Regions from separate parts of the Serinicoccus profundi genome, predicted to be linked through region 2. Evidence: predicted binding sites of a transcription regulator. Region 2 holds the regulator's gene; the other holds the start of a gene.

Region 1 (4,649 bases), 640 kb from region 2:
GAGGGTGAGGAAGGCGGCGGTGCCGCTGATCCGCTTCCAGGCGATGCCGCCGAGGAAGACCACCACCACGGGCGGGACGAGGAACGACAGGACCGACTGCAGGTAGTTGTAGAGCGTGTCGAACTGGGCGATGAAGGGTGCCCAGACGATGGCCACGACCAGCGCCACCACGGTCGCCACCCGACCGGTGAAGACCAGCGCCCGCTGCGAGGTGTCGGGTCGCAGGGTCTTGACGAAGTCCATGGTGACGATCGTCGAGGCCGAGTTGAGGATCGAGTCCACGGTCGAGGTGATGGCCGCGATCACCGCCGCGAGGATGAGCCCGCGCAGGCCCACCGGGAGCAGGTCGAACACGAGCGTCGGGAAGACGGTGTCCGGGTTCTCCAGGTCGGGGTAGAGCGAGATCGCCATGACTCCGGGGAAGATGAACAGGAAGAGGAAGGCCAGCTTGATGAAGCCGGCGAGCAGCGATCCCCACCGTCCGTGGTCGAGCGACTTGGCGCCCAGCGTGCGCTGCACGACGAGCTGGTTGGTCGTCCAGTAGTACAGCCCCACGACGAGGACGCCGGTGAGCAGGCCCGGCCACGGCAGGTCGGCGTTGTCGGCGGGCAGGATGAGGCTCATCTTCTCGTCGCCGGCGGCCTGAGCCATGGAGTCCCAGGACTCGATGGCGTTGAACGTCGCGATGAGGACGATGACGCCACCGATGAGCGTCACGGTGGCCTGGATCGAGTCGCTGATCATCACCGCGCCGAGCCCGCCGATGACGGTGTAGATCGCCGCGAGGATCGCCAGCACCGCCACCGAGACGATCATGGGGATGTCGGGGTAGAGCACCTTGACCACCACCGCGCCGGCGAAGAGTGCGGCGGCCATGTCGATGAACATGTTGGCGAAGAGGTTGAACCCAGCGAAGGCCATCCGGGAGCGCCGGTCGTAGCGCTGCTCGAGGTACTCCGGCAGCGTGAAGACCTGGGAGCGCAGGTAGAACGGCAGGATGAAGAAGATGAAGACGACGAGGATGATCGCCGACATCCACTCGTAGGCGAAGATCGAGATGCCCTGCTCGTATGCGCCGCCGGCCAGCCCGACGAAGGTCGCGCCGGACATGTTGGTGGCGACGAGGGAGAGGCCGACGAAGGGCCAGATGAAGTTGCGGCCGCCGAGGAAGTAGTCCTCCGAGGCGTTGCTCTCCTTGCCGCTCGCCTCGGCCTGGGCCCGTGCCTTCTTCTGCATACGGGCGCCGGCGACGAGCGGGATGATGCGGCTGAGGACGAGGTAGCCGATGATCACCGAGAGGTCGAGGGCGCGGACGGTGAAGTCCGGCATCCCGCCGCCGGCGGCGCCGGAGAGGGGGAGCAGCACGTCGGTGGTCATCGGATCTCCTCGCTGCGGACGACGAGCACGGCACACGGGGCGTGCCGCACGACGCCCTCGGCGTCGTTGCCGAGCAGGACCCGGACGAAGGCGTTCTGCCCCCGGCTCCCGATGACGATGAGGTCGGCGTCGATCTCGTCGCGCAGTCGGAGGATCTCGTCGGTGGCCCGCCCGGAGCGCAGATGGGCGCCGGTGACGTCCACCCCCTCGGCCTCCAGGGCGGCGACACCGGCCTCGAGCACCGCTCTGGCCTCGAGCTGGAGGCGTTCTCGCTGCCCGGGACCGAGCGGGTGGGGGTTGGTCCAGGGAGACACCAGCGCCACGTGCACGACGTGCACCGCGGCATCGGTTCGCCGGACGAGGTCGACCACCCGTGACCGTGCCAGATCGGCGGTCGGTGACCCGTCGGTGGCATAGAGGATGCGGGTCGGGAACATCGTTGAACCCTTCAGGTACAGCAGGCAAAGCGATCGCTCACCACCCTGCCTGGACCGCGCCGTCCTCGCATCTCGAACGTGACGCTGCGGCAACTGGCCGGTCAGTGACCGGACCCGCCGCAGTGCCCCGGACGCGGGCGGCGGGGGCGGGGCGCTGGAGCCTCTAGACTTGTGCGGCATGAGTGAGGCGATCTGGCGAGAGGTGGCTCCCGGGGTCCACGTCCGTCGGCACGAGGAGCTCAAGCTCAACTGCGGACTCGTGGTGGGACAGGAACGCTCCCTCGTCGTCGACACCCGCAGCTACCGCGCGCTGGGCCAGGACCTCTTCGCGTCGGTGCGCGAGATCACCGACACCGAGCTCGTCGTCGTCAACACCCACGCGCACTACGACCACTGCTTCGGCAACGTCGCCTTCCGGGACTCCCAGATCTACGCCCACGCCGGTGCCGCGGACGACCTCCGGCGGACGGGGGAGCACCAGCGACGGCAGGTCGTCGAGCACCTGAGGGCCACCGACCGCGACGCGATGGCCGTCGAGGTCGAGGACACCGAGATCGTCCTGCCGTTCTACCTCGTCGAGGACGACACCGTGCTCGACCTGGGCGACCGGCAGGTGGAGCTGCTCTTCGCCGGCCGGGGGCATACCGACCACGACCTCGCCGTCGCCGTCCCGGACGCCGGGGTCGTCTTCGCCGGCGACCTCGTGGAGGAGGGGGCCGACCCGGCGATGGAGGACGCCTACCCGCTGGAGTGGGCGCCGACGCTCACCGCCCTGCTGGACAAGCCCGCCTCCGGGCTCGCCGACACGTGGGTCCCCGGTCACGGTCGGGTCGTCGACCGCTCCTTCGTCGAGACCCAGGCCGAGCAGCTCGCCGCCATGGCCGAGCGCTTCAGCGAGGTGCTCGGCACCGGCATCGCCGGCGTCGACTCGCTGGCCAACGCGGGGCGGGGTCTCGGGCTCACCGACGACACGCTGCGGCTCGCGGCCGTGCGCACCCTCGAGCTGCGCCACTGACCGGCGGGCGGCATACCGGCCCCGTCATTTGCACTCGGGGCCGGGAGTGCCCATCATGGACTTAGCACTCTCACCACGAGAGTGATAATCCGACCGGCCTGTCGAGGGTCGGGGGCCGGGGAGACCAGATCCCCGCGTCTCTTGGCTCGTCCGTCGCGGGCGGCACCCGGTCATCCGTCCATCCACATGTGGAGGAAGCACTTCAGATGGCCAAGACCATTGCTTTCGACGAGGAGGCTCGCCGCGGGCTCGAAAAGGGTATGAACACCCTCGCCGACGCCGTGAAGGTGACCCTCGGCCCCAAGGGCCGCAACGTCGTGCTCGAGAAGAAGTGGGGCGCCCCCACCATCACCAACGATGGTGTGAGCATCGCCAAGGAGATCGAGCTCGAGGACCCCTACGAGAAGATCGGCGCCGAGCTGGTCAAGGAGGTCGCCAAGAAGACCGACGACGTCGCCGGTGACGGCACGACGACGGCCACCGTCCTGGCCCAGGCCATGGTGAAGGAAGGCCTGCGCAACGTGGCCGCCGGCGCCAACCCGATGGCCCTCAAGCGAGGCATCGAGGTCGCCGTCACGGCGGTCAACGACACCCTGCTCGACATGGCGAAGCCGGTGGAGACCAAGGAGCAGATCGCGCAGTCCGCGAGCATCTCCGCGGCTGACACCGAGATCGGCGGCATGATCGCCGAGGCCATGGACAAGGTCGGCAACGAGGGTGTCATCACCGTCGAGGAGTCCAACACCTTCGGTCTGGAGCTCGAGCTCACCGAGGGTATGCGCTTCGACAAGGGCTACATCAGCCCTTACTTCGTCACCGACACCGAGCGCATGGAGGCCGTCCTGGAGGACGCCTACGTGCTCGTCGTCAACTCCAAGATCTCCTCGGTCAAGGACCTGCTGCCGCTGCTGGAGAAGGTCATGCAGTCCGGCAAGCCGCTGATGATCATCGCCGAGGACGTCGAGGGCGAGGGTCTGGCGACCCTGGTCGTCAACAAGATCCGCGGCAACTTCAAGTCCGTGGCCGTCAAGGCCCCGGGCTTCGGTGACCGTCGCAAGGCCATGCTGGCCGACATCGCCATCCTCACCGGTGGTCAGGTCATCTCCGAGGAGGTCGGTCTCAAGCTGGAGACCGCCGAGCTCGACCTGCTGGGCACCGCCCGCAAGGTCGTGGTGACCAAGGACGAGACCACCATCGTCGAGGGCGGCGGCGACGCCGACCAGATCGCCGGCCGGGTCTCCCAGATCCGCACCGAGATCGACAACTCCGACTCCGACTACGACCGTGAGAAGCTGCAGGAGCGGCTGGCCAAGCTGGCCGGCGGCGTCGCCGTCATCAAGGCGGGCGCGGCGACCGAGGTCGAGCTCAAGGAGCGCAAGCACCGCATCGAGGACGCCGTCCGCAACGCGAAGGCTGCCGTCGAGGAGGGCATCGTCGCCGGTGGTGGCGTCGCCCTCATCCAGGCCTCCACGGCCTTCGACGGTCTCTCGCTGAGCGGTGACGAGGCCACGGGCGCCAACATCGTCAAGGTGGCCATCGAGGCGCCGCTCAAGCAGATCGCGATCAACGCCGGTCTCGAGGGTGGTGTCGTCGCGGAGAAGGTGCGCAACCTCACCCCGGGCGAGGGCCTCAACGCCGCGACCGGTGAGTATGGCGACATGCTGGGCTTCGGCGTGGCCGACCCGGTGAAGGTCACGCGCTCTGCCCTGCAGAACGCCGCCTCGATCGCCGCGCTCTTCCTCACCACCGAGGCCGTCATCGCCGACAAGCCGGAGAAGGCTCCGGCCATGCCGGCCGGCGCCGACGGTGGCATGGGCGGG
Region 2 (4,649 bases):
CCTGGGCGAGTCGGCCTGCTGCGGCGGCATCGCTCGGCGGGGTGAGTACGACCGGAGCGCCGTCGATGAGGAAGCCGGGCCCGAGCGGGAACCCCTTGCGGCGCCCGCGGCGGTCTTCCAGGTGGACGACCCGCATACCCCCGACCTTCTCGACCCCCACGACGGCGCCGCACCAGCCGGTGTCGACGTCCTCGACCACCAGGCCGCGCTCGGCGGCCACCTCCTGGGCGCGTCCACGACGCGGGGCCCGCCAGTCGGACGCGAGGACATCGGTGCCGTAGCCGTAACGATCGCTCACAACGGTCGACCGTAACGCGTGTGGCTCACGTGACGCACGAGGCGCGCCCACCCCGCCCCCGCACTTCCTCCGCCCCCGCACCTCCTCCGCCCTCACGCCTACCCACCGACGCGCACCCCGACCGAGCGCCGCAGATGGTTGTTCACGACGTGACCGGGCGTCGCAGATGGTTGTTCACGACGTGACCGGGCGTCGGAGATGGTTGGCCGGACTCCCAGCAACAACCATCTGCGGCGCTCGGTGGGTGCTTAGGCGACCATCTGCGGCGCTCGGTGGGGGGTCGGGGGTGGGGGTCAGGGGGTGCGGGGGTGGGTCATGTCCAGCGGGACGACCCAGGCGTCGAACTCCTCGGCGGTGAGGTGGCCGCTCTCCAGGGCCGCCTCGCGCAGGGTCTGACCCGCCTTGTGCGCGGACTTGGCGATGGCGGCGGCCTTGTCGTAGCCGATGTGCGGGTTGAGCGCGGTGACCTGCATGAGGTTGCTCGCGAGGTTGGCCTCGATCCGCTCGGTATGCGGCTCGATCCCCTGGGCGCAGCCGGTGTCGAAGGCCAGGCAGGCATCGGAGATCAGCCGGATGCTCTCCAGCACCGCGTGCACCATGACCGGCTTGAAGACGTTGAGCTGGAAGTTGCCCTGGCTGCCGGCGAAGGCGACGGTCGCGTCGTTGCCGAAGACCCGGGTCGCGACCATGGTCATCGCCTCGGACTGGGTGGGGTTGACCTTGCCCGGCATGATCGAGCTGCCCGGCTCGTTCTCGGGGATGAGCAGCTCGCCGATCCCGTTGCGCGGGCCGGAGGCGAGCCAGCGGACGTCGTTGGCCATCTTCATCAGCGCACCGGCGAGCGTGCGCAGGGCCGCCGAGGTCTGCACGAGCGCGTCGTGCGCCGACAGCGACGCGAACTTGTTGTCCGCGCTGCGCAGCTCCAGCCCGGCCTCCTCGCCCATCTTGCGGGCGGCGAGCGCACCGAAGTCGGGGTGGGCGTTGAGGCCGGTGCCCACGGCGGTGCCGCCGATCGCCAGCTCGCGCAGGCCCTCGCCCGCGTGCCGCACCTCGCCCAGCGCGTAGTCGAGCTGGGCGACCCAGCCGCCGATCTCCTGGCCGAGGGTGATGGGGGTGGCGTCCTGCAGGTGGGTGCGGCCGACCTTGACGACGTCGGCATACTCCTGCGCCTTCGCGGCGAGCGTGTCGCGCAGCTGCCCGACCGAGCCCTCGAGCCGGTCGCGCAGCTCGAGCAGGACCGCGATGTGCATCGCGGTGGGGAAGGTGTCGTTGCTGCTCTGACCCCGGTTGACGTGGTCGTTGGGGTGGACCGGGGTCTTGCTGCCCAGCTCGCCCCCGGCCAGCTCGATCGCCCGGTTGGAGATGACCTCGTTGCTGTTCATGTTGCTCTGCGTGCCCGAGCCCGTCTGGAAGACGACGAGCGGGAAGTGGTCGTCGAGGTCCCCGGCGATCACCTCGTCGGCGGCCCGCACGATGAGGTCGGCGACCTCCTGCGGCAGCTCCCCGAGCTCGGCGTTGGCCTGCGCGGCGCCCTTCTTGAGGATGCCGAGGGCGGTGATGATCGGGCGGCCCCAGACGAAGGTGTCCTGGCCGATGGGGAAGTTGTGGATGCTGCGCTGGGTCTGCGCCCCCCAGTAGCGGTCGGAGGCGACCTCCACCTGGCCCATGCTGTCGGTCTCGATGCGCGCCGTCGTCATGGCGCACATGGTATGCCGCGCCCCCGGCTCGCGTAGACTGGCACTCCGCGTCCGTGAGTGCCAGCGTCGAGGAAGGAGGGTGCCGCCGTGAGCGAGGACCGCCGCCTGGAGATCCTGCGCGCCATCGTGCAGGACTACGTCCGGACCTCCGAGCCCGTCGGCTCCAAGGCGCTCCTCGAGCGCCACCAGCTCGGTGTCTCCGCGGCCACCGTGCGCAACGACATGGCTGCCCTGGAGGACGAGGGCCTCATCACCGCGCCGCACACCAGCGCCGGCCGCATCCCCACCGACGCGGGCTACCGCCTCTTCGTGGACCGGCTCCAGCAGATCAAGCCGATGAGCCGGGCCGAGCGCACCGCCATCGCCCGCTTCCTCGACGGCGCCCTCGACCTCGACGACGTCGTCTCGCGCACCACCCGGCTGCTCTCCAGTCTGACCCACCAGGTCGCGGTGATGCAGTACCCCAGCCTCTCCCGCTCCACGCTGCGCCACGTCGAGCTCGTCCCGGTCGGAGGCACCCGCCTCATGATCGTGCTCATCACGAGCACCGGTCGCGTCGAGCAGCGGGTCGTGGACGTGCGGCGCGACCTCACTCTCGAGCCGGACGCCGTCGCCACCCTGCGCACGCTCGTCAACGAGCTGGCCGTCGGCGAGCTGCTCGCCCGCATCCCGGCCCGGCTCGCCGCGGTGCAGGAGCGGGTGGCCCCGGGCGACCGTCCGCTGGCGCAGACCGTGGTCGACACCCTCGCCGAGGCGGCGCAGGAGCGCACCGAGGAGCGCATCGCCATGGCCGGGACCGCCAACCTGGCCCGGGTCGGCGGCGACTTCCCCACATCGCTGTCGCAGGTGCTCGAGGCGCTGGAGGAGCACGTCGTCCTGCTCCGCCTCATGGGCAGCATGGCCTCCCTCGACGACGGCGAGACCGTCGCCGTCGCGATCGGCGCGGAGAACCCCTACGAGCCGCTGCGCACGACCTCCGTCGTCGCCACGACCTACGGCACCGCCGGCGGGCTGGGCGTCGTCGGACCGACCCGCATGGACTACCCCCAGGCGATGGCCACGGTCCGGGCCGTGGCGCACTACGTCGCCGACATCCTCGACGGGTGAGCCACCTCACGGCATACCTGCGCCCGTCCCACCGTTGCACCATCCGGACCCGAACGAGACCGCACACGACACGACCGCAAGGACGTCCCACGCTGTGAACGACTACTACGCCGATCTCGGTGTCGCCCGCGAGGCCACCCCCGAGGACATCAAGAAGGCCTATCGCAAGAAGGCCCGTCAGCTGCATCCCGACGTGAACCCCGGCGCCGAGGCCGAGTCGGAGTTCAAGCGCGTCAGCCAGGCGTATGACGTGCTGGGCGATGCCGGCAAGCGCGCCGCCTACGACCGTGGCCAGGACCCCTACGGCGGCGCGACCGGCGGCTTCGGCCAGGGCTTCACCTTCAGCGACATCATGGACGCCTTCTTCGGTGGCACCGCCGCCGGCGCCCGCGGACCGCGATCGCGCACCCAGCGCGGCCACGACGCGCTCATCCGCCTGGACATCGACCTCCCGGCCGCGACCTTCGGCGGAGAGCAGACCCTGCAGATCGACACCGCGGTGGTCTGCAGCACGTGCACCGGCGCCGGCTCCCAGCCCGGCACCGGCACCCGCACCTGCGAGGTATGCCAGGGGCGCGGCGAGGTGCAGCAGGTGCAGCGTTCCTTCCTCGGCCAGGTCATGACCTCTCGCCCGTGCCAGGCGTGCCGCGGCTTCGGCGACGTCATCGAGCACCCCTGCTTCGACTGCTCCGGCGAGGGACGGGTCCGCACCCGGCGCGATCTCACCCTCAAGGTGCCCGGCGGTGTCGACACCGGGACCCGGATCGCGCTCGCCGGGGAGGGCGAGGTGGGCCCGTTCGGCGGTGAGCCGGGCGACCTCTACGTCGAGATCCAGGTGGAGCCGCACGACGTCTTCACCCGCCGCGGCGACGACCTGCACTGCACCCTCGAGGTGCCGATGACGGCCGCTGCCTTGGGCGCGACCCTGCCCGTGGAGACGCTAGACGGCCCCGTCGAGGTCGACCTGCGCCCCGGCACCCAGCCCGGCCAGACCGTCTCCCTCGACGACAAGGGCGTCACCCACCTGCGTGGCGAGGGGCGCGGGGACCTGGTGGTCCACCTCGACGTCAAGGTGCCGACGCGGCTCAACGACGCGCAGCGCGACCTCCTCGCGCAGTTCGCCGAGAGCCGCGGGGAGTCCAGCCCGACCGGACGCATGGGCTCCTCGGGCGGCGTGGGCCGCAAGCACAGCCTCTGGGACGCGCTGCGTGGCAGGTAGGCCGTGAGCGATCCGCTGTTCCACCTCCCCACGGAGTCCCTGACGGGTGAGGAGATCGTGCTCGATGGCCCCGAGGGCCGGCACGCGGCGACGGTGCAGCGGATCACGGCGGGGGAGAGCGTCGTGGTCTCCGACGGTCTGGGCCGTGGCGCCCGGTGCGAGGTGACCGACGCCGGTGACGGGGCGCTGTGGCTGCGCGTGCTCGAACGGCTCGTCGACGACGAGCCCGCGCCCCGACTCGTGCTCGCGCAGGCGCTCGCCAAGGGTGAGCGTGACCTGCAGGCCGTCGAGACCGCGACCGAGCTCGACGTCGACGAGGTCGTCCCCT

The links. Region 2 encodes HrcA, which represses chaperone genes, less so after heat shock. Its sites were predicted from a motif close to TTNGCACTCGNNNNNNNCGAGTGCNAA; they were not measured.
Region 1: a site for HrcA is predicted at 2,891-2,917, ahead of groL (chaperonin GroEL). Genes of this name have one in related genera too.

Annotation. Positions count from the first base shown of each region.
Region 1 is NZ_CP042862.1:2,675,738-2,680,386, reverse strand. It holds gene FA582_RS12390 (sodium:solute symporter family transporter) at 1-1,377, opposite strand, end outside; gene FA582_RS12385 (universal stress protein) at 1,374-1,814, opposite strand; gene FA582_RS12380 (MBL fold metallo-hydrolase) at 1,993-2,829, shown strand; gene groL (chaperonin GroEL) at 3,036-4,649, shown strand, end outside.
Region 2 is NZ_CP042862.1:2,032,136-2,036,784, reverse strand. It holds gene FA582_RS09375 (DUF3097 domain-containing protein) at 1-298, opposite strand, end outside; gene fumC (class II fumarate hydratase) at 592-1,995, opposite strand; gene hrcA (heat-inducible transcriptional repressor HrcA) at 2,083-3,102, shown strand; gene dnaJ (molecular chaperone DnaJ) at 3,197-4,321, shown strand; gene FA582_RS09355 (16S rRNA (uracil(1498)-N(3))-methyltransferase) at 4,325-4,649, shown strand, end outside.